DNA from 2 places in the Streptomyces sp. NPDC002994 genome. Region 2 is predicted to be linked to the other one. Evidence: riboswitches for the same ligand, from Rfam matches in the RefSeq annotation. Region 2 holds a riboswitch; the other holds the start of a gene.
The links. Region 2 has a riboswitch for S-adenosylmethionine ahead of thrC (threonine synthase). Riboswitches for the same ligand answer to the same signal wherever they lie in the genome.
Positions count from the first base shown of each region.

Region 1: another riboswitch for S-adenosylmethionine. It lies ahead of ABZX79_RS32745 (aminotransferase class V-fold PLP-dependent enzyme); the one in region 2 lies ahead of thrC (threonine synthase).

Region 1 is NZ_JBEXNQ010000034.1:10,638-21,645, reverse strand. It holds gene ABZX79_RS32795 (NlpC/P60 family protein) at 1-268, opposite strand, end outside; gene ABZX79_RS32790 (NlpC/P60 family protein) at 523-1,551, opposite strand; gene ABZX79_RS32785 (NYN domain-containing protein) at 1,860-3,221, opposite strand; gene ABZX79_RS32780 (hypothetical protein) at 3,255-3,497, opposite strand; gene ABZX79_RS32775 (rhomboid family intramembrane serine protease) at 3,638-4,351, shown strand; gene ABZX79_RS32770 (Lrp/AsnC ligand binding domain-containing protein) at 4,348-4,629, shown strand; gene ABZX79_RS32765 (small hydrophilic protein) at 4,722-4,991, shown strand; gene ABZX79_RS32760 (IS200/IS605 family accessory protein TnpB-related protein) at 5,173-6,780, shown strand; partial or broken gene ABZX79_RS32755 (hypothetical protein) at 6,791-6,991, shown strand; partial or broken gene ABZX79_RS32750 (glycerate kinase) at 6,930-7,697, shown strand; gene ABZX79_RS32745 (aminotransferase class V-fold PLP-dependent enzyme) at 7,658-9,019, opposite strand; SAM riboswitch class IV at 9,183-9,299, opposite strand; gene trpD (anthranilate phosphoribosyltransferase) at 9,400-10,464, opposite strand; gene ABZX79_RS32735 (cytochrome bc complex cytochrome b subunit) at 10,592-11,008, opposite strand, start outside.
Region 2 is NZ_JBEXNQ010000006.1:136,798-147,805, forward strand. It holds gene otsB (trehalose-phosphatase) at 1-836, shown strand, start outside; gene ABZX79_RS09710 (trehalose-6-phosphate synthase) at 1,287-2,681, opposite strand; gene ABZX79_RS09715 (glucosyl-3-phosphoglycerate synthase) at 2,740-3,744, opposite strand; SAM riboswitch class I at 3,920-4,047, shown strand; gene thrC (threonine synthase) at 4,041-5,360, shown strand; gene ABZX79_RS09725 (MoaD/ThiS family protein) at 5,357-5,632, shown strand; gene ABZX79_RS09730 (cold-shock protein) at 6,048-6,251, shown strand; gene groL (chaperonin GroEL) at 6,536-8,158, shown strand; gene ABZX79_RS09740 (S8 family peptidase) at 8,353-9,534, shown strand; gene ABZX79_RS09745 (hypothetical protein) at 9,846-10,067, opposite strand; gene ABZX79_RS09750 (Uma2 family endonuclease) at 10,117-10,698, opposite strand; gene ABZX79_RS09755 (hypothetical protein) at 10,755-11,008, opposite strand, start outside.

The sequences.
Region 1 (11,008 bases), on a different contig from region 2:
CGTCGGCCTTGTTGAACCGCTCGGTCGCCTGCTCGGCTTGCTCGAAGAGCCGGTCGACCCGCGCCTGGGTGGACGTGGCGGTGGCCGAGGACGTGGCCGAGGTGGCCGAGGTGGCCGAGGTGGCCGAGGTGGCCGAGGTGTCATGGGGATCTGCGCTCGCCGGGGACGTGATGAGCGCCGCCGCCGCCGTCGCCGCGGCAGCGGACAGAACTGTGACCCGGGCGCTCTGCGTGAGGCCGGACTGTGAGGAACGCCGGTGGGTCGCCACAGGAAGCCGCACTCCTTCCACTGCGTGCAGCCCCCTGCCGCCCGGACGGGCGGACCAATGGACCGGGGAGCTGCGCGAGCAGACAGTAGCGGTGCGATCACGCGGCGGCCAAAGATCTCGCCGGGCGCGGACCGGGCGCAAACAGCGGCGCCCCGCCGGAGAAGCAGGTCACCGGCGGGGCGGACAGTCAGCGGGAGTTGCCGGAATTCGCCCGAATGGGCGGTGTCGGCAACGGCCGTTGTGATTGGCGTTTGTCAGACACGCACGCCGAACTGGAACGTGCCCATGTAGTCCATCGACTCGTAGCGCACAACGGTGCCCGGCTTCGGCGCGTGCAGGATCTGGTTGTTGCCGGCGTAGAAGCCGACGTGCGCCAGGTTGTTGAAGAACACCATGTCGCCCGGCTGGAGCTGGCTCTTGCTGTACAGCTTCTGGCCGTCGTTGTGCTGGGTGAACGTGGTCCGGGAGATGGAGACACCGGCCTGGGCGAACGCCCACTGGGTCAGCCCGGAGCAGTCGTACGCGTTGGGCCCGGTCGCGCCGGAGATGTACGGCTTGCCGATCTGGGTGGCCGCGGCGCTCAGCGCGGCGGCGCCCCGGCCGGAGGCCGGCTTCTCGTTGCCGAGGTTCACGCGCTCGCTGGCCGCGCGGCTGGCGCGCTGCTCCTTCTCCCGCAGCTCTTCACGCTCGGCGGCGGTGAGCGTGTTCAGGAGCCGCTGCGCCTCGGCGAGCTTGCCCTGGAACTTCTTCTTCTTCTCGCCGAGTTCCTTGCGTACGTCCTCGAGGTCGTCGAGCTTGTCCGTCGCCTCGGCCCGCTGCTGTGCGAGGGTGCGCTGCTTCGCCTGGATCTTCTGGAGCGACTCGGCCTGCTTGGCGCTCAACTGGTCGATCGCGCCGGCCTTGTCGAGGTAGCTGTCCGGGTCGGCGGAGAGGAAGAGCTGCACGGAGGGGTCGATGCCGCCGGAGCGGTACTGCGCGCTGGCCACCGAACCGAGCTCGCCACGCAGGTCGTTGAGGTCCTCCTGGCCGCGGGCGACCTTGTCCTGGAGGTTGTCGACCTCTTCCTTGAGCTTGTCCTGCCGCTCCTTGGACAGGTTGTACTTCTCCGTCGCGGCTTCTGCCTCGTGGTAGAGCTTGTCGACCTTGGCCTTGACCTCGCTCTTGGTCGGCTTGGGGTCGGCCTGAGCGGTCTGGGACGTGAGAGCGACAGCTGCGGCTGCGGTCGCGGTGAGCACAGTCACACGAGTGCGGCTCGGCTGCTTGGGACGACGGTGGGACGCCACGAAGGCGAGCTCCTTCTTCCTCGAGCCGCCTACCGGGGTCGGGGACGTGATCCCCGGCTCCACGATTCGGTTCCCCCGCGGAAATTGGACCGAATTGAGTGGACTCGGCGGTACCTTCGCTGACACCCCGGATGGGTGATCAACCGTTCGAAGGTTCGAGGGCAGACCTTAGTGACCTTCTTGTGATCAGTTCAAATCCTCAGGTGTAAAAACTCACCCAGTGGTCACAATCTTTACTTACATCACACTGGCAGTAATGGCCACTTGACGTTGCGTTTCCCCAATTCGGGCATTACGCCGAGAAGTTATTAGACGCGCGAAAGCCTCTTCAGCAACAAGAGGGACGCGACGGGCCTCGCGCCCGATTTGGCGACTCCGTCGGCCACTTCGCGGTCCGTGGACACCACCACGACAGGCCGCCCCGGCGGTTCCGCCCGTACGAGCTGCCTGATGAGCTCGTCGGCGGTCACCCCCGCCTTGCTGAACAGCACCCGCACGCCGCGCGGCGGCGCGAGCAGCACCGGCGCCAACAGTTCCGCGCCGTCGAAGACGCACGTCACCTCGGCGCCCGTCTGCGCCGCGAGCATCGACAGGCCGCCGAGGAGCCGCAGCCGCTGCTTGTCGAGCGGCATCTGCGGATAGCCCGTCTTGGTGACGTTGTAGCCGTCCACGACCAGATGGCACTGCGGCAGTTCGAGGAGCTGGTCGAGCAGCGCCGGGTCGGTCTCGGAGAGCGCCCTGGCCGCGATGTCCTTGGGGGTCATACGGCCCGGCTCGACGGCGTCCACCGTGTCGGCGGGATGCACGGACGCGGGCGGCAGGGCCAGCTCGCGGCGCAGCCCCTGGGCGGCCTCCAGCACCGTGTCGAGCAGCAGCCGCACCCGCATGTCCTCGATGCTGCGGCCCTCGCGCACCGCCCTGCGGCTGGCCTCGACGGAGGCCTCCGCCTCACCGAGGCGGGTCCGCAGCCGCCGGGACTCGCTCTCGGCGGCGGTGACCCGGGCGGCGGCATCGGACTTGAGTGCCTCGGTCTCGGCGTTCGTACGCCGCAAGGCGGCCTCGCCGCGCTTCACATCACTCAGCGCGCTGCGCAGTTTCCGGCTGAGTACGTCGGCTTCCTTGCGGGCGGCCTCCAGCTCCGTGCGGAGCCGTTCCGTCTCGCTCTTCGTGTGCTCGCGCGCGTGCGCGAGCTCCTCGCGCAGCCGCTCCAGCTCCCGCTGGGCGGCCTCGTCGGCGCGCTCGGCGTCCGCCCGCAGAGCCTCCTCGCCCGCGGCGGCCACCAGCTTGACCCAGCCGGCGGGGCGCAGCACGTACGCGGCGGCGGCCACATCGACCGGGTCGGCGGCGGCCGGCGGAGAGCCGGACTCCAGCGCGCGCGAGAGCTCGGGCTGCGCCTCGCGCAGCTTCTCGCCGATGCGCTGGCGGAACAGCGGGTCGCCCTCCAGGGCCGCCGCCATCGCGTTGCCCGCGAACTTGGCGCGCCGGGTCGGGGTAAATCGGGCGTACTGCCTCAGCTGGGACGGAAGTTCAGCGACGGTGAGGCCGCCGAACGCGTCCGAGACCAGTGCGACGACCTTGTGCCGTACGCCTTCGGGCAGCGGGCGGTCGAGCACCTCGGCGGCGTCCCCGGCCGGTCCGGCCGGTTCAGCGCCGCTTGCATGCTCCACAATCCGTCACCCCACTACCCTTTCGGGCCGGTCCGCTCAGGAGCCGGCGCCCGGCCTGTCCACCAGTTCGATCTGGTCCACCGCGTTGCACCAGCGGCAGCGCACGGACTCGATGGTCTCACTGACCACCTCGCGTTCTTCGACCTTCGACTCTCCGGCCAGGTCGAGGTGGACGTACTCGATCACCTTCGACGAGCGGGTCACATCGAAACGCGTGAGATTGCCGCACAGGGCGCAGCGCCACCGGGTCTCGGCAGTCGGCAGGGGAACCGTGGTCATCGTGCGTCCTCTTTCGTCGTGCCTACTGCCCGTAACCCTACGGCCTCGCAGGTACCCCCTGCGGCGGACCGTCCACGGTGCGGGACGGGGCCCGGCGAGGCGGTCTGTCCTGTCCGGTCCCGTTACGGGATGATCCGGGCATGATCAATTGGCGGGAAGCGGCGCGGGGACCCGTGGTGACGTACGGCGCGATCGGTCTGTGCTGCCTGATCTTCGTCATCGGTCCCCTCTCCGGGCTCAATGCGGTCTACGGCACGGGCGACTTCCTCCTCGCCGCGCAGAGCGGATATTTCGAGCGCTGGGGGGTCATCCCGAGCGAACTGCTGAGCGGCGCCCCGGCCGCGCTCGTCACGCCGCTCACCGCCCTGTTCGTACACGGCAGCTGGCTGCATCTGCTGGGCAACATGCTCTTCCTGTTCGTCTTCGGGGCGATGGCCGAGGAACGGATGGGCCGCATGCAGTTCGCCCTGTTCTACGTGGGCTGCGGCTACCTGGCCCTCGTCGTGTACGCCGTCGCGCATGCCGGCTCGGACCAGACGCTGGTGGGGGCTTCGGGAGCGATCTCGGCCGTGCTCGGGGCCTTCCTCTATCTCTTTCCCCGAGCGCGCGTCACGAGTCTGTTCCCCTTCCTCTTCTTCCTGCCGCTGCGCTTCCCCGCCTGGATCGTGCTGATCTTCTGGTTCGTCCTGCAATGGCTGGCGGCGCGGAGCGCCGGTTCGGGGCCCGGGGTGGCGTATCTCGCGCATGTGGCGGGGTTCTGCGCGGGCTTCCTCTACGCCTGGGGGCGTAGTCGCCGTACGACTAGAGTGAGGACTTCAGCGCCGCCGGCCACCGAGGGAGAAAGCCAACCGTGATCACCGCGATCGTGCTCATCAAGACCAGCGTGGACCGGATCCCCGAGATCGCCGAGTCGATCGCCGCGCTGGACAGCGTCAGCGAAGTCTTCTCGGTCACCGGTACGTACGACCTGATCGCCATGGTCCGGGTCGCCAGGCACGACGACCTGGCGGACGTCATCCCCGGCCGGATCAGCAAGATCCCGGGCGTCGAGGGCACGGACACGCATGTCGCGTTCCGTACGTACTCGCAGCACGACCTGGAAGCGGCCTTCGCGATCGGCCTCGACGCCTGACGCGGCTACCGGGCGCGCGGCTCCCGGCGACATGAAGGATTCTTCATCAGGGCCTCATCAAGGCTCCACGCGCCGGCGGCACGATGGCTGTCATGGCCTTCTCCCACCGTCTGGCGACGCTCGCGGCGGTCGTCGCGATACCGCTCGGCATCGCCGCGACCAGCTACGCCCTGACCGACACCCCCCAGGCGCCGAAGGTGCCGCCCAGGGTCGAGCTGGAGAGCACGGCTCCGGGCACCCGGCCGCCGACGCCACCTACTACGCCGAGCACCACCCCGAGCGACGCGGTGGTCCCGGGCCCGACGGCCACCGACGCCGACGCCGACGATGACGGCGACCGGAGTTTTAGTGCGTTCTGGTGACAGGCGATGACTGCTCCTTCTCCTGTGGCCGCGTCCGGGGGCTCGTTGCTGTGCGTTGAGATCCGGGAGTGTGTGGTCGGTGGGGAACTGGGGTTTGCGAGCCGAATGCGTGACCTTGTGCTGGGTGGCTCGTTGGGCGGGGTGGCAGAGCCCCTTGCGACGAGGCCGGAAGGGGGGCGGGGTGCGGGAGTTGGCGGCTTCGTTCGTGGTGCCGGGCCCTTCGGGGGTGGCCATCCGGGACCGGTTGCGGGTCTCGGATGCGGATAAGCGTGTGCTGAGCGAGGTGGGGATGTTCCTCGGCGCGCTGGCCTCGGGGGATCTCGCGGCCCGCGCCCGGCAGGGCCTGGAGCACGACGGATCGTCGTGGACATCGCGGAAGCGGGAGCTGACGGGCCGTTCGTCGTCGCGGTGGGCGGGGAGTATCACCAAGGCCACCCATGACCTGTGGGCGCTGGCCCGGCGGGGCCAGGCGGCCCACGTCACCACGCTACGGGCGGGGATTGCTGCGATCGAGGCGCGGCTGGCCCAGCCGTTGGGAGCGAAGGCGAACAAGAAGGAAGGCACCCCACGCGGGTATGGCTCGCGTCGCGAGTGGCATGCCAAGTGCCGCCGCCTGCACACCCTCAAGACGCGCCTCGCTGGCGTGGAGACGGAGCGGGACGCGGGCCGCGTCCATGTCGTGCGCGGCGGGAAGGGGCTGGCGAACTCCCGCCACCACCTCGCGGAGGCCGGTCTCGATCTTCCGGAGTGGCAGGCACGCTGGGCGGCGGCGCGGATGTTCCTGGCTGCGGACGGGGAGTCCGGGAAGCGTTTCGGTAACGAGACGATCCGCATCACCGTCACCGGACAGGTCGCGGTCAGACTCCCCACCCCGCTGGCACATTTGGCGAACGCGCCGCACGGCCGGTACATCCTGGACGCCACGGTGACCTTCCCGCATCGGGGTGCGGAGTGGCGTGACCGGATCGGCATGAACCGGGCGGTCGCGTACCGCATCCACCACGACGTGGAGCGGGGACGGTGGTACGTGACCGCGTCCTGGCAGCGCACCTGCGCCCCCACCCTCCCGCTGGACGCAACCCTGGTGCGGGGGTTGGTGGGTGTGGACGTGAACGACGACCACCTCGCCGCATGGCACCTCGACCCGCACGGCAACCCGACCGGCGAACCGCAGCGGTTCTTCTACGACCTGTCGGGCAACGCCGCCCACCGGGACGCCCAGATCCGCCACGCGCTGAGCCGGCTGCTGCACTTCACCCGGCGCTGCGGCGCGGTAGCGATCGCCGTCGAGAACCTCGACTTCAGCCAGGACAAGACACGGGAGAAGCACGGCCGGAGCAAACGCTTCCGCCGCCTGATCTCCCGCTTCCCGACCGCGAAACTCCGCGCCCGGCTCGTCTCCATGGCCGCCGAGCAGAATGTGGCAATCGTCGCGGTCGACCCGGCCTACACCAGCAGGTGGGGTGCCCAGCACTGGCAAAAACCGCTGACGACACCCCGCCGTGAAACGTCCCGGCACGATGCCGCAGGCATCGCGATCGGGCGACGTGCCCAGGGATACCCGATCCGGCGACGGACGGCACCGCCCCGCTGTGACCAGAGTGATCGCAGCGGGCATCGGACCGCCCAGGCCGCAGCGGACGCCCCTGGGCGTGAGGGAAACCGCCCACCCGCCACGGACCGGCCCCCTGGAGGGCCGTCGCCGAGCGGGACGCGAAAGCGGAGACCCAGCGCGTCCAGCACCGTTCGGGACGCGCGCAGTGACCACGGACTCGCTCATGCTCACTGATAAGGAACGGTACGACTTCGACCCCGGCTCGAACATCGTGGACGTGTACGTCCGCGCACTGCGCAAGAAGCTGGGCCCGCGCCTGGATCGCCACCCCCGTGGACGACACCTACATCGCTCTCGGCGCCGGACTCGCACTCCGGTACGTGGACGGGGGCGCCGGCGCCCTCCAGGCCCTCGGCGCCCGCCTGCTGGACGCGGACGGACATGAACTCCCGCCGGGTGGAAGGGCATTGACGCGACTCCACGGCATCGACGCGACCCGCCTCGACCCGCGCCTCAAGGACGTCGACATCCTGGTCGCCTGCAACCCGTACAACATCCTCTGCGGCCCCCGCGGTGTAGCCCGCGTCTTCGGCCCCCAGAAAGGCGCGACCCCCGCTCAGGTGGAGGAGCTCGCCGCCGCCCTCGACCAGTGGGCGTACGTCCTGGAACGCGCCCTCGGCCCCGCCTCCACCGACCTGCGCTTCGGCGCCGGCACCGGCGCTTCCGGCGGCCTCGGCGCCGGGCTCGCCGCGTTGGGTGCCCGGCTGCTCCCGCGCTTCGACGTGCTCCTGGACCACGTCGGCCTGGACGCCCGCCTGGCCCGGGCCGACCTGGTCGTCACGGCCGAGGGCGCCCTGGACCACCAGAGCTCGCGCGGCAAGATCCCGGCCGAAGTGGCCCGCCGCGCCAAGCTGTCCGGCCGCCCCGTGCTCGCGCTGGCGGGCACGATCGGAGAGGGCGCGCACGAAGTACGGGCGGCGGGCGTGGACGCGTACAGCTCGATCCTGCCCGCGCCGATGTCACTGACCGAAGCGCTCGGCCGTGGGGCTGAGTTCCTTACCGACGCGACCGAGCGGGCCCTGCGGATGATCCTCCTCGGAGCGAGGACGACTCAGACCGCCGGGACGCAACGACCTTCCTCGGTACGGTAATTCCACTTCGCACCGTCCTTCACGAGCTCCTTCACCGCGCCCACGAACCGCTCGACGTGCTCGTCGGGCGTACCGGCGCCGAAGCTCACGCGGATCGCGTTCAGCGAACGCTCGCCCGGCTCGGCCTCCGGCGCACCGCACTCGCCCGGGTCCTGCGGGTCGCTGCCGAGCAGGGTGCGGACCAGCGGGTGAGCGCAGAAGAGGCCGTCCCGTACGCCGATTCCGTACTCGGCGGAGAGCGCGGCGGCGAAGTGCGAGCTGTTCCAGCCCTCGACGACGAAGGAGATGACGCCGACGCGCGGGGCGTCGTCCCCGAAGAGGGACAGCACCCTCACCGCGTCAACCTCGGCCAGGCCGTCCAGCACCTTCGTCACCAGCTGCTGCTCGCGCTCGACCAGCGAGTCGAAGCCCGCCTCCGTCAGGGCCTTGCAGGCGGAGGCGATCGAGTACACGCCGATGACGTTGGGTGAACCGGCCTCGTGGCGGGCGGCCGTGGTGTGCCACTCGACGTCCACGCCGCCGTCGGCGCGGCGGGCGACCTTGCGCGAGGCGCCGCCGCCCGCGAGGTACGGCTCGGCGCTCTGCAGCCAGTCGGCGCGGCCCGCGAGTACGCCGGAGCCGAACGGCGCGTACAGCTTGTGCCCGGAGAAGGCGACCCAGTCGACGTCCAACTCCGCGATGTCCAGGGGGTGGTGGGGCGCGAGCTGCGCGGCGTCGAGCACGATCCGCGCGCCGTGGGCGTGGGCGGCGGCGGCGAGCTCCTTCACCGGCCACAGCTCACCGGTGACGTTCGAAGCGCCCGTGACGCAGACAAGAGCAGGACCGTACGGGTCACGGTCGGCCAGGGCGCGCTCCAGGGTCTCGACGGCCTGGGCCGGAGTGCGGGGCGCGTTCAGGAAGTTGACCTCGGCGCCCCGCCAGGGCAGCAGCGAGGCGTGGTGCTCGGTCTCGAAGACGAACACCTGGCAGTCGGCGGGCAGGGCCGCGGCCAGCAGGTTGAGCGAGTCGGTGGTGGATCGGGTGAAGACGACCTGGTCGCTCTCGCGGCAGCCGAGGAACTCGGCGACGGTGGCGCGGCTGTTCTCGAAGAGGTCCGTCGACAGCTGCGAGAGGTACCCGGCGCCGCGGTGCACGCTGCCGTAGTACGGGGCGTACGCCGCGACGTCGTCCCACACGCGCTGGAGGGCCGGGGCGCTGGCCGCGTAGTCGAGAGCGGCGTACGTGACCTCCCCACCCGTCACGAGCGGCACGAGGACATCTCGCCCGAGAACGGGCAACGGCGCACAAAGCGTCTGGTCGGCGGCAACGGTGGAGACAGACATGGCGAACTCCCGAAAAAGGCAGGCGAATTCCCCGCGCCGGCGGATACGCGGCAGCGCTGGAGGAGAAAAGAAAAAGGGGTGTGCGAAGAAGGGGCGAAAGGCCCTATCGCATTCGCTTGCTCACAAGAGGCTCCCTGAGAACCAGGACCCCAAGTCTTCGAGGGGTCCGCGCTTGCCGTAGACCTTTCTGTCTACGACCTGGTCTTCACCCGGGGCACCCCGCCACGGACGGAGGGTTGCCGGACAGCAAGCCGGGGCCAAAACGCTGTCACTCATGACCTGCCAAGCATCTTGCCACACGATCAAGAAGACGCAAGGCGTAGTCCACTGTTTGAGACCAAAGGGGCTGGACTACGCCTTGCGTCACACACCATTCGCGCTCAGCTGTTGCTGGCAGCCACCCAGCGCTCCAGCGCCGCCCGCGCCGCCCCCGAGTCGATCGCCTCGGCGGCCTTGGCGATCCCCGCGGCGAGCTGGTCGTTCAGGGACGCGTCCGTCGGGTCCAGCGCGACCAGCGCCGCCGCCGTGTTCAGCAGCACCGCATCGCGCACCGGACCGGTCTCGCCGCCCAGCAGCCGCCTCGCGACATCCGCGTTGTACGACGCGTCCGCGCCGCGCAGCGCCTCGACGGGCACGATCTCCAGGCCCACGTCGCGCGGGTCGAAGGCCTGCTCCGTGACCGCCCCGTTCCGTACGATCCACACCCGCGAAGTCGCGGTCGTGGTCAGCTCGTCGAGACCGTCGTCGCCCCGGAAGACGAGCGCGGAATTCCCCCGTTCGGCGAGCACACCCGCCACGATGGGGGCCATCCGGGCATCCGCGACACCGACCGCCTGCGCCTTCACCCGCGCCGGGTTGGTCAGCGGGCCGAGGATGTTGAACGTCGTCTGCGCGCCCAGCTCCTTGCGCGCCTTCGCGGCGTACCGCAGGGCGGGGTGGAACTTCACCGCGAAGCAGAAGGTGATGCCCGCTTCCTCCGCGACCTGGGCGACGCGCTGCGGCGTCAGCTCCAGATTGACGCCGAGCTTCTCCAGGACGTCCGAGGCCCCGCTCGCGGACGAGGCGGCCCGGTTGCCGTGCTTGACGACCTTGGCGCCGGTGCCGGCCACGACGATCGCGGACATCGTGGAGATGTTGACCGTCTTGGCGAGGTCGCCGCCCGTACCCACGATGTCGACCGTACGGCCCGGCACCTCGATGGTGTTGGCGTGCGCGTACATCGCCCGTACGAGACCGGTGACCTCGTCGACCGTCTCACCCTTGGCGCGCAGCGCGACCGCGAAACCCGCGATCTGGGCGTCCGTCGCCTCGCCGCTCATGATGCGGTCCATGGCCCAGGCGGTGTCGTCCGCGGAGAGATTCTCGCCGCGCAGCAGGGCGTTCAGCACACCCGGCCAGGAGCCGGCCGCCACGCTGTCGCCGCCAACCGGGGTCACAACGTTCATGGTCCGCTCCAGGGTCCACAGCCAGTAAGGATGCCTCCTACCCTATCCAGCCGGGCGGACAGCGAAGAGCCCCGTCCGACGATTGGACGGGGCTCCTGCTGTGGCGACCTGTGTGTCAGGTCAGAGATCAGTGGTGGCCGTGGCCGCTGGTGATCTCCTGGTACTCGTCGGCGGTCGGCTTGGGGATCTGGTTCCCCTCGCCGAAGTAGCCCTTGCTGAGCTTGGCCCGCAGCTTCTGGCCACGCGTCACCTTGCGCTTGACACCGTTCTCGTCGACCTCCGGGCCGATCTCGACCGGCGCGTACTGCTCGTGCGCCGTGAGGCCGTGCAGCTGCGCCTGGCTGATCGGCTCGTGGATCTCCACGAACTCACCGTGCGGCAGACGCTTGATGATGCCGGACTCGCGTCCGTGCAGCACCTTGTCCTTGTCGCGCCGCTGAAGGCCGAGGCAGATCCGCCTGGTGATGATGAACGCGAGGACCGGTCCCACGAAGTAGGAGATCCGCACGAACCAGGTGATCGCGTTGAGCGACATGTGGAAGTG
Region 2 (11,008 bases):
TGCCGACCGACTTCACGCCCTCGACCCCGGCCGGCCGCGACGGTCTCGCCGCGCTGCTGGCGGCGCCGGAGCGGGCGCTGATCGCCCTTGACTTCGACGGCACGCTCGCCGACATCGTTCCTGACCCGGAACAGTCCCGGGCGCATCCGGGAGCGGTGGACGCGATCGCCGCACTCGCGTCGCGGGTCGGGGCCGTGGCCGTGATCACTGGTCGCCCGGCCGGCGTCGCGGTCCGTTACGGCGGCTTCGCCGGGGTACCCGGTCTCGAACGCCTCGTCGTGCTGGGCCATTACGGCGCCGAGCGCTGGGACGCCGTCACCGGCACGGTCCGCGCCCCTGCCGCGCACCCCGGCGTGCAGGCCGCCCGCGCCGAACTCCCCGGATTCCTTGAGGGCATGGGGGCCTGGCGCGGCTCGTGGATCGAGGAGAAGGGCCAGGCCGTCGCCGTGCACACGCGCCGTGCGGAGGATCCTGTGAGGGCGTTCGAGTCCCTGCGCGTCCCTCTCGCCGAACTCGCTGCCCGCCACGGGCTGATCGTCGAACCGGGCCGTCTGGTGCTGGAGTTGAGGCCGCCGGGCACGGACAAGGGTGTGGCGCTGGCGGAGTACGTGCGTGAGGTGGGGGCCGGGTGCGTGCTGTACGCGGGGGACGACCTGGGCGACGTCGCGGCGTACTCGACGGTGGAGAAGCTTCGTACGGAGGGGGTTCCTGGGCTGCTGGTGTGCAGTGGCAGCGAGGTCCCTGCGCTCGCGGACCGGGCGGACCTGGTGGTGGACGGCCCGTCGGGAGTGGTCGGGCTGCTGGCGGCCTTGTCCTCAATCGCCGGACGGGCTTGATCGGGGCCGGGCTTGGCACTGGGTGGGGGTGCGGGGGCGGGGTGCGGCTGCCTGCGGCGCTTTCCCCACCCCGCCCCTTCCCGGCTGTGACATTTGCGGCTGCCGCCGCGTGGGGGGCAAGCCCCCAGCCCCCAGACAACACAGACGCCCTTCGGGCGTGTCCTCAAACGCCGGACGGGCTGGATGGTTGCCGCAACGCGGCACCTTCTCAGCCCCTCCGGCGTTTGAGGAGCGGGGTCCGGGGCAGCGCCCCGGTTCGGGAAGGGGCGGGTAGGGGAAAAGCGCCGCAGGCACCGGGACCCCCACCGCACCGCCGCCGCGCTCGGGCGCGCACCCAAAACACGCAGCCCGGGGTCGCACCCCAATGCACGCGCGCCCGGGGTCGCACCGCAATGCACGCGCGCCCGCGGACGCACCCAAAAGCACGCGCATCCGGGGGCGGAGCCCGCGCTAATTCGCCGTCAGCGCCGACAGTTGCGCCAAAAACCACGTCGCCGGCGGCAGCGCCGTCGCCGCCGCGGCCAGGCGCTTCGTGCGCTCCGCCCGTTCGCCCGGCTCCATCACCAGCGCCGCGCGCAGCGCCTCGGCCGTCGCCATGACGTCGTACGGGTTCACGACGATCGCGTCGTCGCCGAGCTCCTCATACGCCCCCGCCTCCCGTGAAAGCACCAGCGCGCACCCCGCGTCGGAGACGACCGGCACCTCCTTCGCGACGAGGTTCATGCCGTCCCTGATCGGGTTGACCAGTGCCACGTCAGCCATCCGGTACGCCGCCAACGACCGCGCGAAGTCGTCGTCCAGCTCCATCAGCACCGGCTGCCAGTCGTCCGTCCCGTACTCCGCGTTGATCTCGTCGGCCAGCCGCCGCACGGCCGCCGTGTAGTCGCGGTACACCGCCAGGTCCTGCCGCGAGGGGTAGGCGAAGGCCACGTGAACCACCCGCCCCCGCCACTCGGGCCGGTCCGCCAGCAGCTGCCGGTACGCGAGCAGCCCGCGCACGATGTTCTTGGAGAGTTCCGTACGGTCGACGCGGACGATCGTCTTCCGCCCGGCCCCGACCCGCTCCCGCAGCCGCACCAGCCACTCGTCCACGTCCTCCTGATGCGCCCGCTCCCGCAGGAACTCCGCGTCGGCGCCGAGGCCGTGCACGCCGACCGCCGTGCCCTCCAGGGCATCGGCGCCCAGCACATCCACCGCGCACGCCACAAAGGCGTCCGCCCAGCGCCGGGTCAGGAACGCCACCCTGTCCGCCCCCAGCAGACCGCTCACCAGCTGGCGCGCGATGTCGTCCGGCAGCAGCCGGAAGTAGTCCACGGGGGCCCACGGAGTGTGTGTGAAGTGGCCGATCCGCAGGTCCGGGCGCAGCTCGCGCAGCATGCCCGGCACCAGGCACAGGTGGTAGTCCTGCACCAGCACAGCCGCACCGGGCGCCGCCTCGGCCGCGAGCGCGTCGGCGAAGGCGCGGTTGTACGTCTCGTACGCCCCCCACTGGCGCCGGAACTCGGCGTCGAAAGCGGGCTCCAGCGGCGTCTGGTACAGCATGTGGTGCACGAACCACAGCACGGAGTTCGCGATGCCGTTGTACGCGTCCGCGTGCACACCGGCGTCGATGTCGAGCATCCGTACGCCCGCCGTGCTCGTCCCGCGCCGTACCGCCTCCCGGTCGCCGTCCCCCAGCGCCGAGCACACCCACAGGGAATCGGCGTCCCGGCCGATCGCCGACAGGCCCGAGACCAGACCGCCGCCGCCGCGCTTGGCGGCGAGCGAGCCGTCCTCACGGAGGGTGTACGAAACCGGGCCGCGGTTGGAAGCGACAAGAACCTGTGCAGCGTGCTCGGAGACCATGTGCCGAAACCTAGCCCGTCCTGGAAGCCCTCAAACGTGCGTACGGCTCAACTCCGGGTTAAGCCGCCCGCCGCGCCGCGTACTCGTCGATCTCGCGCATCGGCGGCCGCTCCTCCGTGTCGACCGTATGCGTGCGCGGGACGAACCCGGATCCGTCCTCCGACCGCTCGAACTGCGTCAGCACCGGCCGTACCAGCGGGCCGCGCGAAAGCCGCAGGTGAGCGGTCCGGTAGATGCTCGCGGCCATCCGGCCGAGCGCCTGCCCGTCCTGGTGGCGGTGTCTGCGTACGCCGACATCGACCTGGGCCAGCGCGTCGAGGCCCACCGTGTGGAGCGAGTCGACGAGCAGGCCCAGTTCCACTCCGTAACCGACGGGGAAGGGCAGCTGTTCGAGCAGCGAGCGGCGTACGGCGTACTCACCGCCCAGCGGCTGGACGAAGCCGGCCAGCTGCGGCCAGTGCAGATTGAGCAGCGGGCGCGCCACCAGCTCGGTGACCCGGCCGCCCTGACCTAGGGTCTTGCCGGAGGCGAGCAAGTCGGATTCAGTGCCGGAGGCGAGCAAGCCGGACTCAGTGCCGAGGGGGCGGTCGTACATCGCCTTCACGAAGTGCACGTCGGGCTCGGTCAGCAGCGGTCCGACGATGCCCGAGACGAACGAGGCAGAGAACTCCTTCAGGTCCGCGTCTATGAAGCACACGATGTCGCCACTCGTCACCAAGAGTGACCGCCACAGCACCTCCCCCTTGCCTGGGACGGCCGGTATCCGGGGCAGTATCGCGTCGCGGTGGACGACCCGCGCCCCAGCCGCCGTCGCCACCTGGGCGGTGCGGTCCTTCGAGCCGGAGTCGATGACGACCAGCTCGTCGACGAGGGGCACGGCTCCCATCAGCTCGCGGCGTATCGCCGCGACGATGTCGCCGACCGTCTCCTCCTCGTCGAGGGCGGGCAGCACGACGCTTACGGTGAGGGCGCGCCCGGCCTTGGCCGCGATCAGCCGGTCCAGCGGCCGGTCGGCCGCGGACCAGGACCGCCGGTCCAGCCAGCGCTCCACCTCTTCCAGCACGTGCCTCTCCCTCGTCAGGTGAGCCGTCGTCCGGCTCGTCGTTGATCCATCTCGCGTTGCGGACGACAGTCTCATCCGTCCGGGGGTTCGGTTACAGTCTTGAACAACGCGGAGGTCCCTCGCATCTCGGGGGTGCCGCGGAACAAACGCGCCGGGTCCAGACCCGGCGCCATAGCGCTCATCCAGAGGGACAGAGGGAACGGCCCGTTGAAGTCCCGGCAACCATTCCGCCGACCGCGAGGTAACGGTGGGGACGGTGCCAATTCCGTCTCACGGCGAAATGCGCCGTGGGGAAGATGAGGAGAAAGGGCCTCGCCACCATGGCTGTGCAGTCTGTTGAAGCTGATGCAAGCACCACGAATCTCCCCGTAGACCTGGGACCCGCCACCGCGCTTTCCTGCCGCGAGTGCGGAGAACGATTCGAACTCGGCCCGATCTTCGCCTGTTCTTCCTGTTTCGGTCCCCTTGAGGTCGCCTACGACCTCCCGCTCGGGGACGCCGAAGCGCTGCGCAAGGAGATCGAAGCCGGACCGGACAATATCTGGCGGTACGCGCCGCTGCTGCCCGTGCCCGCCGATGTGGCGTCCAAGCCGAGCCTGAACCCGGGCTTCACCAAGCTGGTCAAGGCCGACAACCTGGCCCGCGAGCTGGGTGTCACCGGCGGTCTGTACGTCAAGGACGACTCCGGCAACCCGACGCACTCCTTCAAGGACCGCGTCGTGGCCATCGCCGTCGAAGCGGCCCGCGCGTTCGGTTTCACCACGCTCTCCTGCTCCTCCACCGGCAACCTGGCCGGCGCGGTCGGCGCCGCCGCCGCGCGGGCCGGCTTCCGCTCCTGCGTGTTCATCCCGCACGACCTGGAGCAGGGCAAGGTCGTCATGGCTGCGGTGTACGGCGGCGAGCTCGTCGGCATCGAGGGCAACTACGACGACGTGAACCGCTTCTGCTCCGAGCTCATCGGCGACCCGCTGGGCGAGGGCTGGGGCTTCGTCAACGTCAACCTGCGCCCCTACTACGGCGAGGGGTCCAAGACCCTGGCGTACGAGATCTGCGAGCAGCTCGGCTGGGAGATCCCGGACCAGCTCGTCATCCCGATCGCCTCGGGCTCGCAGCTCACGAAGATCGACAAGGGGCTCAAGGAGCTCATCGCGCTCGGTCTGGTCGAGGACAAGCCGTACAAGATCTTCGGTGCTCAGGCCGAGGGCTGCTCGCCGGTGTCGACCGCCTTCAAGGCCGGGCACGACGTCGTACGGCCGCAGAAGCCGAACACGATCGCCAAGTCGCTCGCGATCGGCAACCCGGCCGACGGCCCGTACGTCCTGGACATCGCCCGCCGCACGGGCGGCGCGGTCGAGGACGTCAACGACGAGCAGGTGGTGGAATCCATCAAGCTGCTGGCCGAGACGGAGGGCATCTTCGCGGAGACCGCGGGCGGCGTGACCGTCGGCGTAACGAAGAAGCTCATCGAGGCCGGTCTCCTTGACCCGTCCCTGACGACCGTCGTGCTCAACACGGGCGACGGCCTGAAGACCCTTGAGGCGGTGGCCCCGACCACGGGTCAGTCCGCCGTCATCCGCCCCAACCTGGACTCTTTCCGAGAGGCTGGCCTCGCATGAGCGTCAAAGTCCGTATCCCGACCATTCTCCGTACGTACACGGACAGCAAGGCCGAGGTCCCGGCCGAGGGCGCGACCCTCGCCGAGGTCATCGCCGACCTGGAGAAGAACCACCCGGGCATCGCGGCCCGCGTCCTGGACGATCAGGGCAAGCTGCGCCGCTTCGTGAACGTGTACGTGAACGACAACGACGTGCGCTTCGAGGGCGGCCTGAAGACGGCCACTCCGGACGGCGCGGGTGTCTCCATCATTCCCGCCGTCGCCGGCGGCTGATCCCACTCGCTGTTACGCCGATTGCCCTCTCCGCCACAGAAGCGGAGGGGGCAATTCTGCATGGTTGAGCGCGGTACAGTTGGGGAAGCCCCCTCCGCTGCCTGTGCCGGGCGCATATGAGAATGCGTCCCCGCGCGACAAGAAGCAGCCAAAGTGTCGGACCCAATTGCCGCTTGTGCGTGCCTTGTCCGGCCCGACTTGCCCTGAAAGCCAGGGAATTCTTCGCATTCGCGTGTTCCGTCATGCCCAGATTTCTCGTCCGATTGACCTGTTGCAGAGGGCAGTTGGGCGGATACATTCAGCCGCGGTCGACGCGTTCCGGCGCACGCCCTCTCCTGTCGGAGGGCGGAGGAGTCTGACCCAGGACGCGCGAAGTGCGGTCCTGTGCAAGGGCCAGAAATAGGGGAGTTAAGCCATGGCTCAGGGCACCGTCAAGTGGTTCAACGCGGAGAAGGGGTACGGCTTCATCGCGGTCGACGGTGGTGCGGATGTTTTCGTCCACTACAGCGCGATCCAGATGGACGGGTACCGCACCCTTGAAGAAGGTCAGCGAGTCGAATTCGAGATCTCGCAGGGCCAGAAGGGTCCGCAGGCGGACATGGTCAAGCTCGCCGTCTGATCTCGGCGCGATCGGCCACCGACGCACTCACGCATGAAGGGCCTGTACCCCACACCGGGTACAGGCCCTTCATGCGTGTGCTGTTCCCCGGGGGACGCTTGCACTCGAAGGGGTCGAGTGCTAATCATTGGCGTTAGCACTCTCCCAGTGAGAGTGACAGAAGGACTGGGTCGGCGAGGCCCGCAGGCCGGGTGGGGCAAGGAACCACACGGCGTCGCAGGCCGTCCGTCGCGGGCGCCACACAGTCCTCCGCTATCCACCCCAGTCCGGGAGGACCACTTCACATGGCTAAGATCATCGCGTTCGACGAGGAGGCACGGCGCGGTCTCGAGCGCGGGATGAACCAGCTCGCCGACGCCGTCAAGGTCACCCTCGGCCCGAAGGGCCGTAACGTCGTCCTCGAGAAGAAGTGGGGCGCCCCCACGATCACCAACGATGGTGTTTCCATCGCCAAGGAGATCGAGCTCGAGGACCCGTACGAGAAGATCGGCGCCGAGCTGGTCAAGGAAGTCGCGAAGAAGACCGACGACGTAGCCGGTGACGGCACGACGACCGCGACTGTCCTCGCCCAGGCGCTGGTCCGCGAGGGCCTGCGCAACGTCGCCGCCGGCGCCAACCCGATGGCCCTCAAGCGTGGCATCGAGAAGGCCGTCGAGGCCGTCTCCGCCGCTCTGCTGGAGCAGGCCAAGGACGTGGAGACCAAGGAGCAGATCGCTTCTACGGCCTCCATCTCCGCCGCTGACACCCAGATCGGCGAGCTCATCGCCGAGGCGATGGACAAGGTCGGCAAGGAAGGCGTCATCACCGTCGAGGAGTCGCAGACCTTCGGGCTCGAGCTTGAGCTCACCGAGGGCATGCGCTTCGACAAGGGCTACATCTCGGCGTACTTCGCCACCGACATGGAGCGCATGGAGTCGTCGCTCGACGACCCGTACATCCTGATCGTCAACTCCAAGATCTCCAACGTGAAGGACCTCCTTCCGCTGCTGGAGAAGGTCATGCAGTCGGGCAAGCCGCTGCTGATCATCGCGGAGGACGTCGAGGGCGAGGCACTGTCCACGCTCGTCGTCAACAAGATCCGTGGCACCTTCAAGTCCGTCGCCGTCAAGGCTCCGGGCTTCGGTGACCGCCGCAAGGCCATGCTCGGCGACATCGCCATCCTCACCGGTGGCACCGTCATCTCCGAGGAGGTCGGCCTCAAGCTCGAGAACGCCGGTCTCGACCTGCTCGGCCGTGCGCGCAAGGTCGTCATCACCAAGGACGAGACCACGATCGTCGACGGCGCCGGTGAGAGCGACCAGGTTCAGGGTCGCGTCAACCAGATCCGTGCCGAGATCGAGAACTCCGACTCGGACTACGACCGCGAGAAGCTCCAGGAGCGCCTGGCGAAGCTCGCGGGCGGCGTGGCCGTCATCAAGGCCGGTGCCGCCACCGAGGTGGAGCTCAAGGAGCGCAAGCACCGCATCGAGGACGCCGTTCGCAACGCGAAGGCGGCCGTCGAAGAGGGCATCGTCGCCGGTGGTGGCGTGGCGCTGCTGCAGGCCACGGCCGTCTTCGAGAAGCTCGAGCTCTCGGGCGACGAGGCGACCGGCGCCAACGCCGTGCGTCTGGCGCTGGAGGCCCCGCTCAAGCAGATCGCCGTCAACGGTGGTCTCGAGGGTGGCGTCATCGTCGAGAAGGTGCGCAACCTGCCGATCGGTCACGGCCTGAACGCCGCGACCGGCGAGTACGTCGACATGATCGCCGAAGGCATCATCGACCCGGCGAAGGTCACGCGCTCTGCCCTGCAGAACGCCGCGTCCATCGCCGCGCTGTTCCTCACCACGGAGGCGGTCATCGCCGACAAGCCCGAGAAGGCCGGTGCCCCCGCGGGCGGCGGCATGCCGGGCGGTGACATGGACTTCTGATCCGCCCAGGATCAGTAGCTCCATAGCTCCATGCTCCATCGCTGACGCGACCGAGGGCGGCACTCCCTTTGCGGGGGTGCCGCCCTCGGGCGTTTTCAGTGGCGTTGACGTTGAACGTAGACACTACTTAGTGTGTTCAAACCACCGCACAGAGTGATTGTGGGGGACCGTTTCTGCATGGTGCCATCGTGACCATGCCAAACCCGATGAGGATCGCCCTCGCGGCTGCCGTCACGGCTGTCCTGGCGACCGTAGGCCCGTTGTCCGCCTCAGCTCATTCCGCCCCGGCGGAGGGTTCCGCTCTCGCTCCGCTCCGTCTCTCGGACCAGGCCGTTCCCGGCCAGTACCTGGTCTCCATGAAGCCCGCGTCGGACGCCGCCAAAGCCGCGCAGCAGGTCGGCGTCACCCCCCTGTTCAGCTTCGAGAAGGTGATGCACGGCTTCGCGGCCAAGCTCACCGACGCCCAACTCGCCGAGGTACGGGCCGACCCGGACGTGGAGGCCGTGGAGCAGGACGCCGAGGTCACCGCGTCCGGGCCCGCCGCGTCCTGGGGCCTGGACCGCATCGACCAGCCCTTCCTGCCGCTCGACGGCCAGTTCACCACCGACGCGACCGGCGCCGGAGGCAACGCGTACATCCTCGACACCGGCATCGACTACGACCACGACGAGTTCGAGGGGCGCGCCCGGTTCGGCTTCGACGCCTTCCCGCTGGAGGGGCGTTTCGGGAAGGACTGCCAGGGCCACGGCACGCACGTAGCGGGCACGGTCGGCGGGGCGACGTACGGCGTGGCACGCCAGGCCGACCTCATCAGCGTCCGGGTCCTCGACTGCGAGGGCAAGGGCAGCAACGCCACGATCATCGCCGGACTGGAATGGACGGCGACGTACGCCGCGCTGGACCCCGACCGGCCGGCCGTGCTCAACGGTTCGCTCGGTGGCGCGCGTTCCTACCTGGTGAACAAGGCCGCCACCGCCCTCTCGGACAGCGGCGTCCTGCCGGTCATCGCGGCCGGCAATGACGCGAAGGACGCCTGCGGCGTCTCCCCGGCGTCCGCGGAACGCGTGGTCACGGTCGCGGCGTCCGACGACTCCGACGCGCAGGCGTTCTTCTCCAACCACGGTCCCTGCGTGGAGCTGTACGCACCGGGCACCGCCATCATCTCGGCCAAGCTCGGTGGCGGAAGCGTCGCTCTGAACGGCACGTCGATGGCTTCCCCGCACGTCGCCGGGACCGCCTTGCTCTACAACACGACGAACCCGGCGGCTACGTCGTACGACATCGCGGAGTGGCTCGACACCAACTCCACCAAGGACGTCCTGACCGGCGTCACCCCCGGCACACCGAACAAGCTCCTGTTCACGAACGGCATCTGAGCCTCCCACGGCGGCGCTCTGCCCTCCACGCCCCCGGTTGGGGGAGCGGAGGGCAGGCGTCGTGTGTGTGGGGGAGAGAAGGGCCCCCAGCTGGAGAAGTACAGGTACTACTCTGAGGCGGCGGAGTGCCACGTTCCGCCCGCCCGAGCATGCCGGCGTCCCTGTCTACGGAAGCAGCGTGAACGGCAGCGACCGCTTGGGGCGCACGACGCTGAAGTGGCGAGGGGTACGCCGCATCAGTGCGACGCAGCGTGCGTGGTCCTTGTCCTCCGCATCCACAGCGGCGATAAGCGGACCGGTGTCCCAGACAATCACTCGGGCGAGCGCCCCATCTCGTCGCGCAGGATCTCACTCGACCTGGAAGCCAGATCCCCCTTGCCGCTCGACAAAGCGCCCACGAAGTCGGGCAGCGGCCATTCGTCTACGCCGTCTTCAGCCAGAGTGCTCTCCCGCACGATGGCGAGTATCGGTGCCACCTGGGCCTCAGGCAGTCGGTCGATGAGTTCATGCAGTTCGTCCCGCAAAGTGCTCATGCCTCCGAGCGTACGGAGAACCGGGCAGCTCGGCGATGGCGTCGGGCTGTCACTGGATGTAGTCCTTGAGCTTCTCGGTTTCGAGGGTGATGCCGACGGGGTCGGGGAGCGTGATGGCCGCTCCGTAGGGGTACGAGGGGTGCTGTGTGTACGCCCCGTCCTTCGGCTCGCTGAATACGGTCAGCGTGTTGTCGTCCCGGTCAATGAGGAGGTAGACGGGGATGCCCGCCTCCGCGTAGCCGGCTCGCTTTTCGACGCGGTCACGGAGTTGGGTGTCGGAATCGTGGGAGGTTACTTCCACAACCATGAGTACGCCGTCGGGGTCGGCCCACATGCCGTCCTGCCCTACGAAGTGCTCGATCGGAGCGAGGGCGCAGTCCGCGATAGCCCGGCCGGCGCGGTACGTCTCAACCTTCAGGTCCTGCTCCGGATAGAGGTCCAGTTCAGGGCGCTGCTGCATGCACTGCCTCAGCAACCACATGACGATGGCCCTATGGAGCTGGTCCGGCACTGGCTTGACCTTCAGCTTTCCCTTGATGAATTCGAGTTTCACGGCTTCGGGAGCATGGCGAGCGAGGTGCTCGAAGTCCTCGACGGACATCTGGGCATGCTCGGCAGTGCTGGGGGTCATGAGATCGCCTCCTCCCCTACATCGTGCCCCGCTTCTGGCGTGGGTGTGCTGAACAGTCATGCGCGGGTCCTTTCGGGGTGGCGTGTCGCAGCTGCCGCTCGGATCTTGGCCGCGTGGGCGCGGACATCGGCCTCGGGGAGGCCGTCGCGGGGCGGGAGGGGCGGTTCGTCGCGGCAGACCCGGCACAGGCCGCCGGCCAGCGCCTCGGGGCGAGCGGGCGCCCGGCATTCGGTGCACTCCAGGATGCGGAGGGTGGGGGCGGGGCCCGGGACGCCGCCCGGGTCGGGGTGCGGTGCGCGTGCGGGTGGGA